Regions from separate parts of the Bradyrhizobium sp. USDA 4369 genome, predicted to be linked through region 2. Evidence: predicted binding sites of a transcription regulator. Region 2 holds the regulator's gene; the other holds the start of a gene.

Region 1 (7,459 bases), 1.0 Mb from region 2:
GCGATCCGCAAGGAGATCGCCGAGGTCGAACAGGGCCGCTTCACCATCGAGGCCTCGCCGCTGCGCCACGCGCCGCACACGGTGCACGACATCGCCGATGACGATTGGAACCGCGCTTATCGCCGCAGCGAGGGCTGCTTCCCCGAGGGCACCTCGCGCACCGACAAATATTGGTGCCCCGTCGGACGCGTCGACAATGTCTATGGCGATCGCAATCTGGTCTGCTCGTGCCCACCGATTGGCGACTACGCACAGGCCGCGGAGTAAGCCTCCTCACGCATGTTCCAAGAGATCGGGCGCCACGGCTCGCGACAATCAATGAGGTCAGGCATGCCAGGATCCGGAGCGACGAGCACCGCATGCCAACGCCAGAGATTGGCGTTGGTTAATTCGGTGCCGCCCCACCAGCGTCGGATCGGATTATGGCTGCTGAAATCGTCCTCGCCGGCGAGGATTGCCTTGCCGAGCGGTGTCAGCGACAGGGTGCTGGCCTTGTAGCGCTCGAGGCTTTCACGGCGGTCGTGTATCTCGACCGAGAATGGCCATTCGGCAAGGCCGGCAATTGCAGGCACCCGTGCCAGTGCCAGACCGTCGAGCAACGTGCCTCCTTCCCAATAGTCATAGACGCGGCGTTGAAAGCGATCCCGATGATGCGGCAACAGATCGAACGGGTGCTGATAGCCGGCTGACAGCAATTCGAGGAGTCTCAGCTCCGATGCTCCAAGGCCCGTCGCAACACCGGGAAGCTCATCGAGCATCTCCTGCACGCAGCGGCGAAGCTGCGGCAACGCACTGAGATCCTGCTTCAACAGATCGGACCAGGCTTGCGGCGTCGGCGCACGAAACGCCTGCCATGCCAGATGACCCAGGTCGAGATGCTCACGTGCAAGCTCGACCCCGGCCATCGTCCGACCAGCGCGTCGCCCGGCCGGGGCATCGAATAGCGGGACATCGACATGCCGCAATACGATCTTCGTCGCGATCTCCGTGTGATCGCGCAGATAGTCCAGGAGCCAGATCAGCACCAACTGGTCGTTCGGACGGGTCCCCATCCACAGCTCGACGCTATCGCAACGGTCGACAAGTTCGAGAAAACTGTGACTTCGGCCGCCGACCGCCATGAAGTCGCCACGCGAGGCGAAATCCAACCAATGCCCCCGCTTCCGTCGCGCGGTGCGCTGGGCGAGATAGGCCGACAAATCGGCGTCGGATGGCAACGGTCCCCACACGAAACGATGGAGAATTGGTACCACCAGATCGGCAAAGCCGCTCCTCCGAAGCGCTCCGGCGCTGGGATCATCAGCCGCTAGAAACAAACGCGTCATGCTGTTGGCTCCGGGACGACCTGATTGGCTCAAGGCGCGAGCAACACGTTCGCGATCGACTCCCGACGCACAGGATTGGCGTCGGAAATCCTGGTGCCGCCGCGCGGATCCGGTCCGCCCGCGCGCACTTTAAGTTAGTCGCGTTGAAGATCTTATCCGGCGCTCAGAAACGGATACTCGCTGCATTCGGGAATGCAGCAGCCGCAGTTTTCGATAGAGCACCACACATCTGCAAACGGGCGCCGGGACGTCGGCAACTCACGTCCACGGCCCCCGCAGCCGTCGTCCCCCTACTCCTCCGCCGGCTCCTCGCCGTCGGCATCGCGCTCGGCGTTGCCGGCCAGGATCTGCTCGGCGATCAGACCGGAGTTCTGGCGGATCGCAGCCTCGATCTTCGCCGTCATATCGGGGTTGGCCTTGAGGAAGGACTTTGAATTCTCGCGCCCCTGCCCGAGCCGCTGGCTGTCATAGGAGAACCAGGCGCCAGACTTCTCGACGATGCCGGCCTTGACGCCGAGATCGAGGATCTCCCCCATCTTCGACACGCCCTCGCCATACATGATGTCGAATTCGACCTGCTTGAACGGCGGCGCCAGCTTGTTCTTGACCACCTTGACGCGGGTGGTGTTGCCGATCACCTCGTCGCGCTCCTTGATCGCGCCGATGCGGCGGATGTCGAGGCGGATCGAGGCGTAGAATTTGAGCGCGTTGCCGCCCGTGGTGGTCTCCGGCGAGCCGTACATCACACCGATCTTCATGCGGATCTGGTTGATGAAGATCACCATGGTGTGGGACTTATTGATCGAGGCCGTGAGCTTGCGCAGCGCCTGGCTCATCAAGCGGGCCTGCAGGCCCGGCAGCGACTCGCCCATCTCGCCCTCGAGCTCGGCCTTCGGCACCAGCGCCGCCACCGAGTCGACCACCAGCACGTCGACCGCCCCCGAGCGCACCAGAGTGTCGCAGATCTCGAGCGCCTGCTCACCCGTATCGGGCTGCGAGATCAGCAGCTCGTCGATGTTGACACCCAGCTTGCGCGCATAGACCGGGTCGAGCGCGTGCTCGGCATCGATGAAGGCGCAGATGCCGCCCTTCTTCTGGGCCTCGGCCACGGTGTGCAATGCCAGGGTCGTCTTGCCCGACGATTCCGGCCCGTAGATCTCGATCACCCGCCCCTTCGGCAGACCGCCGATGCCGAGCGCAATGTCCAGCCCGAGCGAGCCGGTCGACACCGTCTCGACATCCATCGAGCGGTCGTTTTTGCCCAGCTTCATCACCGAGCCCTTGCCGAACTGACGCTCGATCTGGGACAGCGCAGCGGAGAGCGCCTTACTCTTATCCATTGAGGAACCTTCGACGATACGCAGGGCGGTGGCAGACATTGGCGCTCCTTATGGCGGGGATTCGCGGGATGGACAAATGGTTAACGAGACCGGGCAACAATCTTGAGGTGAATGTACCCGATCTGTTCTTTGTTCGCAATATGTTCTTTCTCGCGTTCGGGGGGGCATTCGCAGCTTCGGCTCATAGCGCCCCCCAGAGCCAGGTGCCTGGTCGCTGGACATCCCGTGCCTGAGCCAGACCGCGCGCGCTCGCGCCCAGCAGAACGCACCGGTCCCCGGCGCTAGTAGCGCGCCGCCCGCTGAGGCACAGCCGCCGCGCGGGGGCACGATCGGTGGGTGCTGATCAGGACAAGCCACAGGCTCGGTCCAACATCTCCCCACCGAAGCAGATCCAACGACAATCACAGATTGAGACAGTGGCGGGGAAGCTTGCAGGAGCCGTCCAGTTCTGCTTGGACGGAGACCAGATCACCCGGCCTCCCTTGAAACCACATGACCATCGCCAACCCGACGATCACACTATGGCGCCCGGTGGGCCCGAAGGAACTCGCACTTGTCGAGGCGTCGGGCATGCGTGCGTTTCCGCCGCGGCTGCCGGAGCAGCCGATCTTCTATCCCGTGCTGACCGAGGCCTACGCGGTGAAGATCGCGCGCGACTGGAACGTGCCGGCCAGCGGCAGCGGTATGTCCTGCGCTTCGAGGTGCTGCGCGCTTTCATCGATCGCTACGAGGTGCAAGAGGCCGGCGGACGCGATCATCTCGAGTACTGGATTCCGAGCGAGCACCTTGCTGAGTTCAATGCGGCCATCGTCGGCCCGATCGTGCTCGTCAAAACTTTTCCTTGAAACAACCAACTTCTGCGCGCGTGCGCTGACCGCACCTCCGTGGTTCTCCTGAGAAGAACGAAGTTCCAACCGCTCTTCTGCTTTTGTTCGGCTCGCAACGCGTGCGACAGCTTATTTCTCGTGCAATCCGATCCGTTTCTGCCTGAGCTTCATCGGTCATCCGGTCCATGCGATGCACCCAGCGCCACCGTCAGCTTGTTCCATGGCCGTGATATGATGGTCAGCAGATAAAGCGCCGCAGACCGCAAGGAGCGATCTCTTCCACGCCAGCCGAAAGGATCGCCCCGGGGCGGAACCGCGCGCTGCGCATCACTGACCCGCAAGTAGCTCTGGAGTGGACCGGACAACAAGCATTGTCATAAACTCTTGGTTGCGCTATATGGGTTCGGTTGTCGGACACGAACAGATTTTTGATCAGCCCCGAATTTGTTTGTTGCGATAATAGCTGGCCGATATCAGCACATGATGTACGGTCGCGCTTTGTCACCTCTAGGCGCACGGCCCTGAAACCATCCGCGCCAAAGGGCGAGAGAAAGCCCCGGACCCCGTCCGGGGCTTTCGACGTTTTGGATCGTCCGCCGCCGCGCACGGTGTTGTCATACAGCCGGGCGCAATCCGCGCGGAACTGATCATGCCGTTCGTGCATCATCAGAGAATGAAACGGGATGATGTCATGTGCCTCTGCTGCAGAGCCGGCTTGCAGCGCATCGAACTGCGTTCATACGCGTGCCCACCGGGTGACGTTCGCTGCCCTCTATGCGACGCGCTGCTCGAAACGCTGGATGGTTCGACCGCCGTCGCGTACCGTCTGGCGGTCGCGCCGGAGCGGATCATCGATCGCTGAGACCGGTTGATGGCCCTGAGTGTTTCGGGAAAACGCCTTGGCGGGTGTGATGTCGATCCCCTCTGCGACGAGCGTTGACCTGTCGCAAAGCATGCGCGCACGCCCTGTCATATAGGTGTAACTGTCATTGCCGAACTGCCCCGTCGGGAAGCTACGACGTTGACGCGGAGCCTCGGACCGCGGCGGTCCGAGGCTCACTTGTTTCAGTTCACAGGCCGCCCAAGATCACAGCAGATCTGGGGTGAGGCTCCACCGCGGACACGTCTCCGCTGTGCCGGCGCGGTCGTCATCGACCGTATTTTACCGGAATTGATCCGATTGGGTTTTCCGCATCCATTTACCCTGCGTTCATCAAACCCAGCGGCCTGGGGCGGTCAGGGGTCAACGGTTTTGGCAATGCCGCTCTATTTCTTTCGTATCCGTAACGGCCACTTCTCCGGCGCGTGCGCGACGACAATCAAGGTGAGAACCCAGCGACAATCAGGATGAGAGAGTGCCGGCGGGAGCGGGACGAAGGGAGGGCGTAGCCCGACCGGAGGACCGCTCCCGCCGGCGGCGCGTCCCTTTCAGGCCGTCTGGCGGCCGGGTGTGGTTAGCGCAAGCTGTTGATTCGTCTCGACAAGAGAGGATCGACGGCTTGCCTGGCCTCCACATCACCGACCACCAGATGAGGCTATACATGAGTTACCGATTGACGTTATCGGCCGAGGCCGCGGCGGCCAAAGCCGGGTTTTCGACGGCGAGTGCCTACCGGATCGAGGCCGATCCGCGGCTGCCGTCGCAGAAGCAGGAGCCGCGTGGCCGGCGGCGGCCTGATCCGCTGGCGCCCTATTGGGACGCCGAGATCGAGCCGATCCTGAAGGCCGCACCGGGTATCCGGGCGGTCGGTGTGCTGGAGGAGCTGCGCCGGCGCCATCCCGATCTCAATCCCAACATCCGCCGCACGCTGGAGCGGCGCATCACGGCCTGGCGCGCCTTCAATGGGCCCGAGCAGGACGTCATCTTCCGCCAGGAGCATGAGCCCGGGCGGCTCGGCCTGTCGGACTTCACCGATGCCGGCGTGCTGGGTATCACCATCGCGGGCGTGGCGCTCGACCACCGGCTCTATCACTTCCGGTTGGCGTTCTCCGGCTTCGCGCACGCCCATGTCGTGCTCGGTGGCGAGAGCTTCGTCGCATTGGCCGAAGGCCTGCAGAATGCGCTGTGGGCGCTCGGCGGCGTCCCCAGAGAGCATCGCAGCGACAGCCTGTCGGCAGCGTTCCGCAACCTCACGATCGATGCGCGCGAGGACATCACGCAACGCTACGACGAACTGATGCGGCATTACGGCATGGTGGCGACCCGCAACAATGCCGGCATCGCGCATGAGAACGGTTCGATCGAGAGCCCACATGGCCATCTCAAGAAGACGCTGGAGGACGCGCTGCTTTTGCGGGGGACGCGCGACTTCGCCGACCTCGATGCCTATCGCGCCTTCGTCGACATGGTCGTCGGCCGGCGCAACGCCCATCTCGTCAAGCGGATCGCAATCGAGAAGGAGACGCTGGCGCCACTGCCGAGAGGTCGCAGCAGTGACTTCGAGGAGAAGGTGATCCACGTGACCTCGTCGGGCGGCTTCATCCTGCGCCGCGTGTTCTACACGGTGCCGTCGAAGCTGATCGGTCATCGTCTGCGCGTGCGCATCTACGATGATCGCCTCGAATGCTTCATAGGCACCACGCAGGTCGCGACGCTGCGTCGTGGTCGTCCGGTGTCGGACAAAAAGGGCGGACATGTCGTCGACTATCGGCACGTCATCCACGCCCTGCGGCGCAAGCCGATGGCGCTCGCCAATCTCGTCTATCGCGATCAGCTGTTCCCACGGGCCGCCTATCGACGCGCGTTCGAGACTCTGCAGGAACGATATGACGATCGTCATGCCTGCAAGGTGACGGTCGAGCTTCTCGCCCTCGCTCACGAGCGGGCCTGCGAGGCAGAGCTTGCCGAGATCGTCGCCAGAGATCTCGATGCGGGACGGCTGCCTGACCTTGCCGCGTTGCGCATCCGCTTTCGCCCGGAGCAGGCCGCGATCCCGCACGTCGCCGTCGAGCTCGCACCGCTCGCCGCCTACGACGAACTGGCGTCCATCGGCTTCGTGCCGGCAACCTCGAATACGGGAGATGCAGCATGACCAGCACGACCACATCCATCGATGCCGCGCGTGTCGAACTCCTTCTCACAGAGTTGCGCTTGCCGAGCGTCAAGGCGATCTGGCCAAAGCTCGCCGCGCAATCTGACAAGGAAGGCTGGCCCGCGGCGCGCTTCCTCGCCACGCTCGCCGAACACGAGGTGGCCGATCGTGGCCGTCGCCGCATCGAGCGGCACATGACGGAGGCACGCCTGCCTGCGGGCAAGACGCTCGCGACATTCGACTTCGAGAGCGTGCCGACGCTGTCCAAGGCGCAGGTGATGGCACTCGCCGCAGGTGACGTCTGGCTCGAGACCGGGGCCAATCTGTTGCTGTTCGGTCCGCCCGGCGGCGGCAAGAGCCATCTCAGCGCGGCGATCGGGCTTGCCCTCGTCGAGAACGGCTGGCGCGTCCTGTTCACGCGCACGACGGACCTCGTGCAGCAGCTGCAGGTGGCGCGGCGTGAACTGGCTCTGGAATCCGCGATCGCCAAGCTTGATCGCTATGACCTGCTGATCCTCGACGACATCACCTACGTCTCCAAGGATCAGGCCGAGACCAGCGTGCTGTTCGAGCTGATAGCCACCCGCTACGAGCGGCGCTCGCTCCTGATCACCGCCAACCAGCCGTTCGGCGAGTGGGGCCGCATCTTCCCCGATCAGGCCATGACGCTCGCCGCCGTCGACCGCCTCGTCCACCACGCCACGATCATCGAGATGAACGTCGAGAGCTACCGCCGCAAGGCCGCCCTCGGCCGCAAGCGCGGCGCCAGCCGGCCACCAGTCCATGCTACGCCGAAGGAGGTTCAAAGCTCCGCTGATTGACGCTGCCGCACCGCTGATTGTCGCCCAGCGTCAATCAGCACTTGCCAAGCCGGACGTCCGCGACAATGATCCCAGGATCCCGGCCCCAATCTTCTCATCCAGATTGACGCCCAG
Region 2 (7,459 bases):
CGCGGCACCGTGTCCGATGCCGCCTTCTTCGCCAATCTGCGCCAGCAACTCGGCATCGACATCACCGACGATCAATTTCTCGAGGGCTGGAACGCGATCTTTGTCGGCCCGATGCCTGGCATCGGCCCCCTGCTCGCCCGCGCGGCGGACAGACTGCCGCTCTACGCGCTCTCCAATACCAACCAGCCGCATATCGAGCACTTCTCGTCGCGCTACGCCGATCTGCTCGGTCACTTCCGGAAGATTTTTCTGTCGTCGTCGATCGGCCTGCGCAAGCCCGACGCCGAGGCCTATCAGCACGTGGTGCAGGCGATTGGTATCCGGGCCGAGCGCATCCTGTTCTTCGACGATCTCACGGAGAACATCGAGGGGGCCCGTGACAGCGGGCTGCAGGCGGTGCTGGTGCGCTCGACGGAGGATATCGCCGCGGCCCTTCAGGCGTTGGGGATCTGATCGCGTTCGCCACGGCACCTCTTGGCTGACCAAGTGCCCTCGTGCCGATCAGCCCGCAGCCGCAGCGCCTGCAAAGAGGAAAGCAGGCGGCAGTCACCACAGGGTCCAGCCGACATCCGCGCGATCGCTGGCCACCCAAGCCCGAACCGCCTAAGCTCGCGACAGCCTCCCCAACGCGGCCTCCTGGAGCGCGAATGAATCTCGAGATCATCTCCCTCGGCGATCGGCCCGATCTGATTCCCCGCGTGTTCTCGCCCGAGCTCGACGGCGTCTGGCCCGACTTCATGCGGCAGGATCGGACAGCGATGCTGTACTACAGCGAGGCCGCGTTTGCGCATTATACCGACTGCGCCTTTGCCGCGCTTGCTGGCGGCGAGGTGGTCGGGCGCGCCTTCGCCGTTCCCTTCGCGTTCGGCGCTGAGGGCCGCAGCGAGCTCCCCGAAGCGGGCTGGGACGAGGTGATCCACTGGGGTCACGAGGACCGCATGCTGGAGCGGCGGCCGACAACGATGAGCGCGCTGGAGATCGCGCTGCTGCCAAAGGCACGCGGACCCGGCAGCTCGCGCGCAATGCTCGCAGCGCTCAAGGACTGCGCACGCGCGAAAGGCTTCGCCGAATTATACGCGCCGGTGCGGCCGAACCAGAAACATCAGCTGCCGCGGATGTCGATGCAGGACTATCTCCAACAGCGTCGTACCGATGGTCTGCTCGCGGACTCCTGGCTGCGCACCCATGTCGACATCGGCGGCGAGATCATCAAGATCGCGCCGTGCTCGATGACCATCGTCGGCACGCTCGCGGAGTGGTCACAATGGACCGGCGTGCCGTTCGACCGCTCCGGGGAGATTGAGATACCGGGCGCCCTGGTGCCGGTCATTGCGTCAGTCGCGTATGATTATGCTGTCTATGTCGAACCGAATGTCTGGATGCGGCATCCGGTGTGATGGCGAGCGCACAAGCATCCCGCCGATCAGGGCAGAGGCTCCCGCATGGTTGCGACGTCGGACTATGTCGAATTCCTGCGCGAGCAATTCGCGCCGCTCGGCTCCATCACAATCAGGCGCATGTTCGGCAAGACGGGAGTCTTTCATGACGGCGCGATGCTCGGCATGGTCGCTGACAACACGCTTTATCTGCGGGTCGACGACGACAATCGTGCCATGTTTGCGGAAGCGCAATCGCATCCGCCGTTGAGCTATCGTAAGAACGGCGTCGCGATCGACCTCGCCTTCTGGCGCATTCCCGACCGGCTTTTCGATGAGCCCGACGAATTCATCGACTGGAGCCGTGCGGCATTGGCGGCGGCGCGTCGAGCCGCGGCGAAGCGGAAAAAATCTCCACGAACGGTTCTGCAGGAGAAACACGCATGACGTCGAGCTCCAGCTGGATCCATTCAGGCCGCGCGCGGCTTGCCGCCGAAATCGCGGGTTGCGGCGACCCCGTGGTGTTCCTGCATGCCGCCGTGTTCGACCGCACGATGTGGCGGGCGCAGATCGCTGGTGTCGCGCCGACGCATCTGGCGATTGCCTATGACCGGCGCGGCTTCGGCGAGACGCGGACGGAGACGGAAGATCATTCGCCGGTCGCCGATCTGCTTGCCGTGCTCGATGCGCTGGCGCCGGGCCGGCCGGCGACGCTGGTCGCGTGCTCGCAAGGCGGCCGCATCGCGCTCGATTTCGCGCTTCTGCATCCGTCGCGCCTCCGCGCGCTGGTGCTGATCGCGCCGTCGGTCAGCGGAGCACCAGAACCGGTCTATCCACCGCCGATCGAACCGCTGCTCACCCGGCTTGCCGCGGCCGAGGCTGCGCGCGATTGGGACCGGGTCAGCGCGATCAAGGTGCATCTCTGGCTCGATGGACCGCTGCAGCTGGAGGGCCGCATCACCGGCGAGCTGCGCGCGAGCTTTCTGCAGAAGAACGTGGCGGCGCTGCGCGCGCCGCCGGTCGGCGCCAACCTCGACACGGCGCCCGCCTTCCCGCGCCTCGCCGAGATCACCGCGCCGTCACGCATCATCTGGGGCGAGTTCGACTTTCCTCATATCCGGGAGCGAAGCCGCCTGATCGCGGCGACATTGCCGAACGGCTCGGGCTGCGCGATCGCCGAAGCGGCGCATCTGCCGAGCCTGGAGCGGCCGCAAGAGATCACCCGCCTGATCGCGGGCTTTCTCGCGGGGCTCTGAGATCGCTGCCGAGGCGGGCCCCGCGGACTGATGCGAACGTGGCGCGCGGCTTAGACCCTTGGCCGGGCCGTGTGCGTTCGGTTAGAAGGCGACACTTTCGAGTCGTCCCCCGTCTCCGTCCGAAGGAAGTTCCATGGCCCTGATGCCGGTGTCCGATGCGTTGTCTGCGGTGCTCGCCGGCGCCGAGCCCCTGGCCGAGGAGATGGTGGGGCTGGACGCCGCGTTTCACCGAGTGCTCGCCCGCGACCTCGCGGCGCTGCGGACCCAGCCGCCTGAGGCGATGTCGGCGATGGACGGCTATGCCCTGCGCGCGGCCGACGCCGACAAGCCCAAGGTGCGATTGAAAGTCATCGGCGAGGTCGCGGCGGGACGGCCGTTCGACCGCGTCGTGGGGCCCGGCGAAACCGCCCGCATCTTCACCGGCGGCGTGGTGCCGGAGGGGGCCGATGCAGTCGTGATCCAGGAGGACACGATCGCCGAGGATGGCCACGTCGTGATCACGGAGCCGGCGATCAAGGGCCGGCACATCCGACCCGCCGGCGTGGACTTCCACCAGGGCATGGTGCTGCTGCAGGCCGGGCGCTGTCTCAGCGACCGCGATCTGTCGCTCGCCGCCAGCATGAACCATCCGATGCTGCCGGTGCGGCGGCGGCCGAAGGTGGCGCTGCTCGCGACCGGCGACGAACTGGTGATGCCCGGATCCTCGCCCGGGCCCGGCCAGATCGTCTATTCCAACGGCTACGCGCTGCGCGCGCTGGTACGCAGTGAAGGCGCCGAAGCCATCGATCTCGGCATTGCCGCCGATACGCTCGAAGCGACCGTCGCCGGCATTCGCCGCGCGCGCGAGGCCGCGGCCGACATTCTCGTCACGACCGGCGGCGCATCGGTCGGCGATCATGACCTGGTCAAGCAGGCGCTCGAGGCCGAGGGTGTCGAGATGGCGTTCTGGAAGATCGCGATGCGCCCGGGCAAGCCGATGATGCACGGCCGCCTCGCCGGCATGCGCGTCATTGGTCTGCCGGGCAATCCGGTGTCGTCCTATGTCTGCGCGATCCTGTTTCTGGTGCCGCTGATTCGCAGCCTGATCGGCCGGGAGGCGCAGCTGCCGCGCGAGACCGCCCTGCTCGGCCGCGACCTCGGCGCCAACGATTCGCGTGAGGACTATCTGCGGGCACAGCTCGACAAGCGCGCCGACGGCATGCTGATCGCAACCCCCGTGACGCAGCAGGATTCCTCGCTGCTCGGGAATCTCGCGCTGTCGCAGGCGCTGGTGATCCGCCCGGCGTTCGCGCCGAGGGCACCGGCCGGAAGCCCATGCGAGATCCTGCGCCTGCCGCTCTGAGCCGATTTCCCCGGCAAATCCCGGTCCGTTCACCATATTTTTGGGATTGCGGAACACACATCGAACATATAGTGTCCGTTCATGATTTGTTTTTAGTATGTTGCGGGCGAACGCGATCGTCCGATTCCCCTTCGCTCTCGAACGCTGGTCGTCGGAGCACGGCACGGGACTCGGACGACACCAACTGGGGACCAGGTCGAGATGCTGACGCGCAAACAGTACGAACTTCTGCGGTTCATCAATGAACGGCTCAAAGAAGCCGGAGTGCCGCCGTCCTTCGACGAGATGAAAGATGCGCTCGACCTGCGCTCGAAGTCCGGTATCCATCGCTTGATCACGGCGCTGGAGGAGCGCGGCTTCATCCGTCGGTTGCCCAATCGCGCCCGCGCGATCGAGGTGATCAAGCTTCCGGAGCTGTCGCAGGCGGCCAGCAACCGCCGCGGTTTCACGCCGTCGGTCATCGAGGGGAATCTCGGCAAGGTGAGAACCTCCACGCCCGCGCTCGACGACGGCGAGCGGCCCGTCGCGGTGCCGGTCATGGGCCGGATTGCCGCCGGTACCCCGATCGAGGCGCTGCAGACCCGCAGCCATACGATCAGCGTTCCCGCCGACATGCTCGGCAATGGCGATCATTACGCCCTCGAAGTGCGCGGCGATTCGATGGTCGATGCCGGTATCCTCGACGGCGACATGGCGCTGATCCAGCGCAACGAGACCGCCGACACCGGCGACATCGTGGTGGCGCTGATCGACGACGAGGAAGCGACGCTGAAGCGCTTCCGGCGCCGCGGCGCCTCGATCGCGCTGGAGCCCGCCAACACCGCTTACGAGGTGCGCATCCTGCCGCCCAACCGGGTGAAGATCCAGGGCAAGCTGGTTGGCCTCTATCGCAAATACTGATCGCGGAGACGCTGCGCGGATACGGACGCCGACAAGCTCAGCGGTCATCACCATCAGCGAACCTCAGCACTGACCGGTGGCGTGAGTGAGCTCCGCCATCGGGACGATGCGGCGGCCGCCTCTTGAAGCGGTGCGTCGCGCGACAGCGGCCGCTGGCGGCAAGCAATCACGCCCTCTGCCAATGCACCTCATGATGTGCAACGCGGTAGACTCGAACGCGTGCTCAAACGCTTGTGATCGCGCGCAGGCAGAGGCCGTGCAGATCAGCGCAGAAATGCCGCGAAGCGCGCGCTAACATCCTCCTTGATGTCCACTCTGATAGAGGCCTGCGCCTGTCCGGGGGGAGCGTGGGTCGGCTATCTCTGAACGAGGAGCGATCCGATGTGTGACTACAGCCTCCATGCCGTTGCCTCCCGTCCCGCCAAGGTCGGCGAGACGCTGATATCGACGACTTTCCGCGGCACCGCGACCCGTGGCTTCGCCTTGGAAAGCGAGCCCAACGTCGCGGTCTGCATGCTCCCCGGCACCGAGCTCGCGTTCGCCGAGGACGTCCGCTACGACAGCCGCTGGCTGTGGACCCGCACGATCCGAGAGCGCGTGGCCAAGTTCAACACCATCGAGAAGCACATTCCCGATCGCCATCACGACGCTGTCGAGTTCGCCGACGGGCGCCATGTGCTTGTGACCCAGCTGTGCGAGGGCCAGCGCGTGACCGTGCTGCAGCTGCCGGTCACCAAGCCATCAGCCGATCGACGCCCGGATGTTGCGGAGGAGCTTCCGGCGACAGAGAGCCCGACGATTCGCCGTATCAGCATCACCTGATCGTACTGCTCGGCCCCCGCTGCGTTTCCTTGGCAAGTCCACCCTCGTTAGGCGCGTCTGGATTCGCCGGGTCTGGATTCGCCAAGTCTGTTCTACGGATCGCACCGACGCGGCGCGGCAGCTCCTCGTTTTGGGTTTTGGCAACAACCGGCGGCCGCCGCTTGGCGGTCTCTGGTAACGAATATCTGGTAACGAACATGGGGCGCTCGGCGGGCATCTTGTGAGTCTGCGGAGCGTCTCATGATGTTGGCGTTCCATTTGAGATGATTGCGTGGGTGAACGGCCCACCCTCGCAGGTCGTGAATGACCTAATCCTCCGTCCCCTGCTCCGCCTCGGGCGGTGTCGCGTCCTGAACGCGTGGCGTGGACGCACGCGGCGTCAGCACCGGTTCGAACGCGCCAGTCTCGGCGGCGGGCCACCATGGCCGGCTGGTGCCGACGGCGCGCGCCGGTGTGACAGCAAATCCCGCCCCCTGCGTCGCCAGCATCAAGGCGCCCTGCTGCTGCAGGCGCTGGCGATCGATCGCGGCGGCTGCGCAGGACGCCGGCGCAGCACGCGACGTCACGATCAGTGCCGCGCGCGTGCAATCGTCGGCCAGCGCCTCCGGGCGCAGCGTCAGCGCCACGAACCGGCCATCGGCCATGGCCATCACACAACCGGACTCGTCGCAGGACACCCCGTCTCCCAAGGTGGGGTCCGACGGCACGCGCGGATCGGCATCGGCCGCCAGCCATTCCTTGACGACGAACACATCCTTGCCGGTCCGCATCACATGCAGCCGACCGTCGCGCCCGCGCACGGCGACCGCGCGTCCGTCGCCGGAAATCAGGATGTCCGGCTGCGGCGTGCTGACGGACCAGATCGTGGCCATGGCGAGCAGGACCGCGCCCGACCAGCGCAGCGGTGTCCGCAACAGGCCGATGAGCAGGAGTCCGAAACTGGCCAGGATCAGCGGACCGATGCCGAACGCCGTGACGCGTCCAACGGCCCCTGGCAGCGCCGCCACCCAGCGCGTCACCGCGATCATCCAGTCGATGCCCCAGCCCATCAATGTCCAGCAAAGACCGTCGAGTCCGAAGGGCGCCGCAAGCAGTCCCAGCAGGCCGGCCGGCATCACCAGCGCCGAGACCACGGGCATGGCCGCAAGATTGGCCAGCACGCCATAGGGCGTGATCCGATGGAAGTGAAACGCCGCGTAGGGCGTCGTGGCGAGCCCCGCGATCAGCGAGGCCAAGAGCAGCATCGCGAGCTCGCGGCCGCCCCATAATGCGATGCGCTCGGTGACGGAGCTGTCCGGCGTCGCGAATAATCGCGGCAGGCCGAATTGCACCAGCGCGACCAGGCCGAGCGTCGCCGCGAACGACATCTGAAAGCTCGGATGGACGAGCGCTTCGGGCGCCGCGATCAGGACAATCATCGCCGCGACGGCCAGTGTGCGGAACGTCACCGCGCGGCGGTCGACCATGACCGCGATCAGCACGACGGCCGTCATGAAGAACGACCGCTGCGTCGCGACCTCTGCGCCCGACAGGAGCAGATAGAACGCCGCCGCGACCAAAGCTGCCGCAGCCGCCCATTTCTTGATCGGGAGGCTGACGGTGAGGCCAGGGATCAGTGCGAGCAGCGCGCGCACCGCGAAGAACACGACGCCCGCGACCACCGCCATATGATAGCCCGAGATCGAGAGCACATGGCCGAGGCCCGAGATGAACATCGCGTCGTTGACATCAGGCGTGATCGCATCGCGCCGGCCGGTCAGCAG

What was found. Region 2 encodes LexA, which represses DNA repair genes until DNA is damaged. Its sites were predicted from a motif close to TGTTCNNNNTGTGTTCNG; they were not measured.
Region 1: the regulator LexA is predicted to act here: its motif matches at 2,796-2,813, upstream of recA (recombinase RecA).

Annotation. Positions count from the first base shown of each region.
Region 1 is NZ_JBSRYH010000001.1:5,190,027-5,197,485, reverse strand. It holds gene gcvP (aminomethyl-transferring glycine dehydrogenase) at 1-267, shown strand, start outside; gene ACVIJ6_RS23515 (DUF1835 domain-containing protein) at 246-1,325, opposite strand; gene recA (recombinase RecA) at 1,616-2,704, opposite strand; partial or broken gene ACVIJ6_RS23505 (ADP-ribosylation/crystallin J1) at 3,158-3,510, shown strand; gene ACVIJ6_RS23500 (hypothetical protein) at 4,142-4,354, shown strand; gene istA (IS21 family transposase) at 4,992-6,524, shown strand; gene istB (IS21-like element helper ATPase IstB) at 6,521-7,345, shown strand; gene ACVIJ6_RS23485 (DUF6894 family protein) at 7,449-7,459, shown strand, end outside.
Region 2 is NZ_JBSRYH010000001.1:6,230,801-6,238,259, reverse strand. It holds gene ACVIJ6_RS28330 (HAD family hydrolase) at 1-453, shown strand, start outside; gene ACVIJ6_RS28325 (hypothetical protein) at 648-1,397, shown strand; gene ACVIJ6_RS28320 (TfoX/Sxy family protein) at 1,443-1,823, shown strand; gene ACVIJ6_RS28315 (alpha/beta fold hydrolase) at 1,820-2,632, shown strand; gene ACVIJ6_RS28310 (molybdopterin molybdotransferase MoeA) at 2,766-3,974, shown strand; gene lexA (transcriptional repressor LexA) at 4,176-4,874, shown strand; gene ACVIJ6_RS28300 (hypothetical protein) at 5,256-5,696, shown strand; gene ACVIJ6_RS28295 (ComEC/Rec2 family competence protein) at 6,005-7,459, opposite strand, start outside.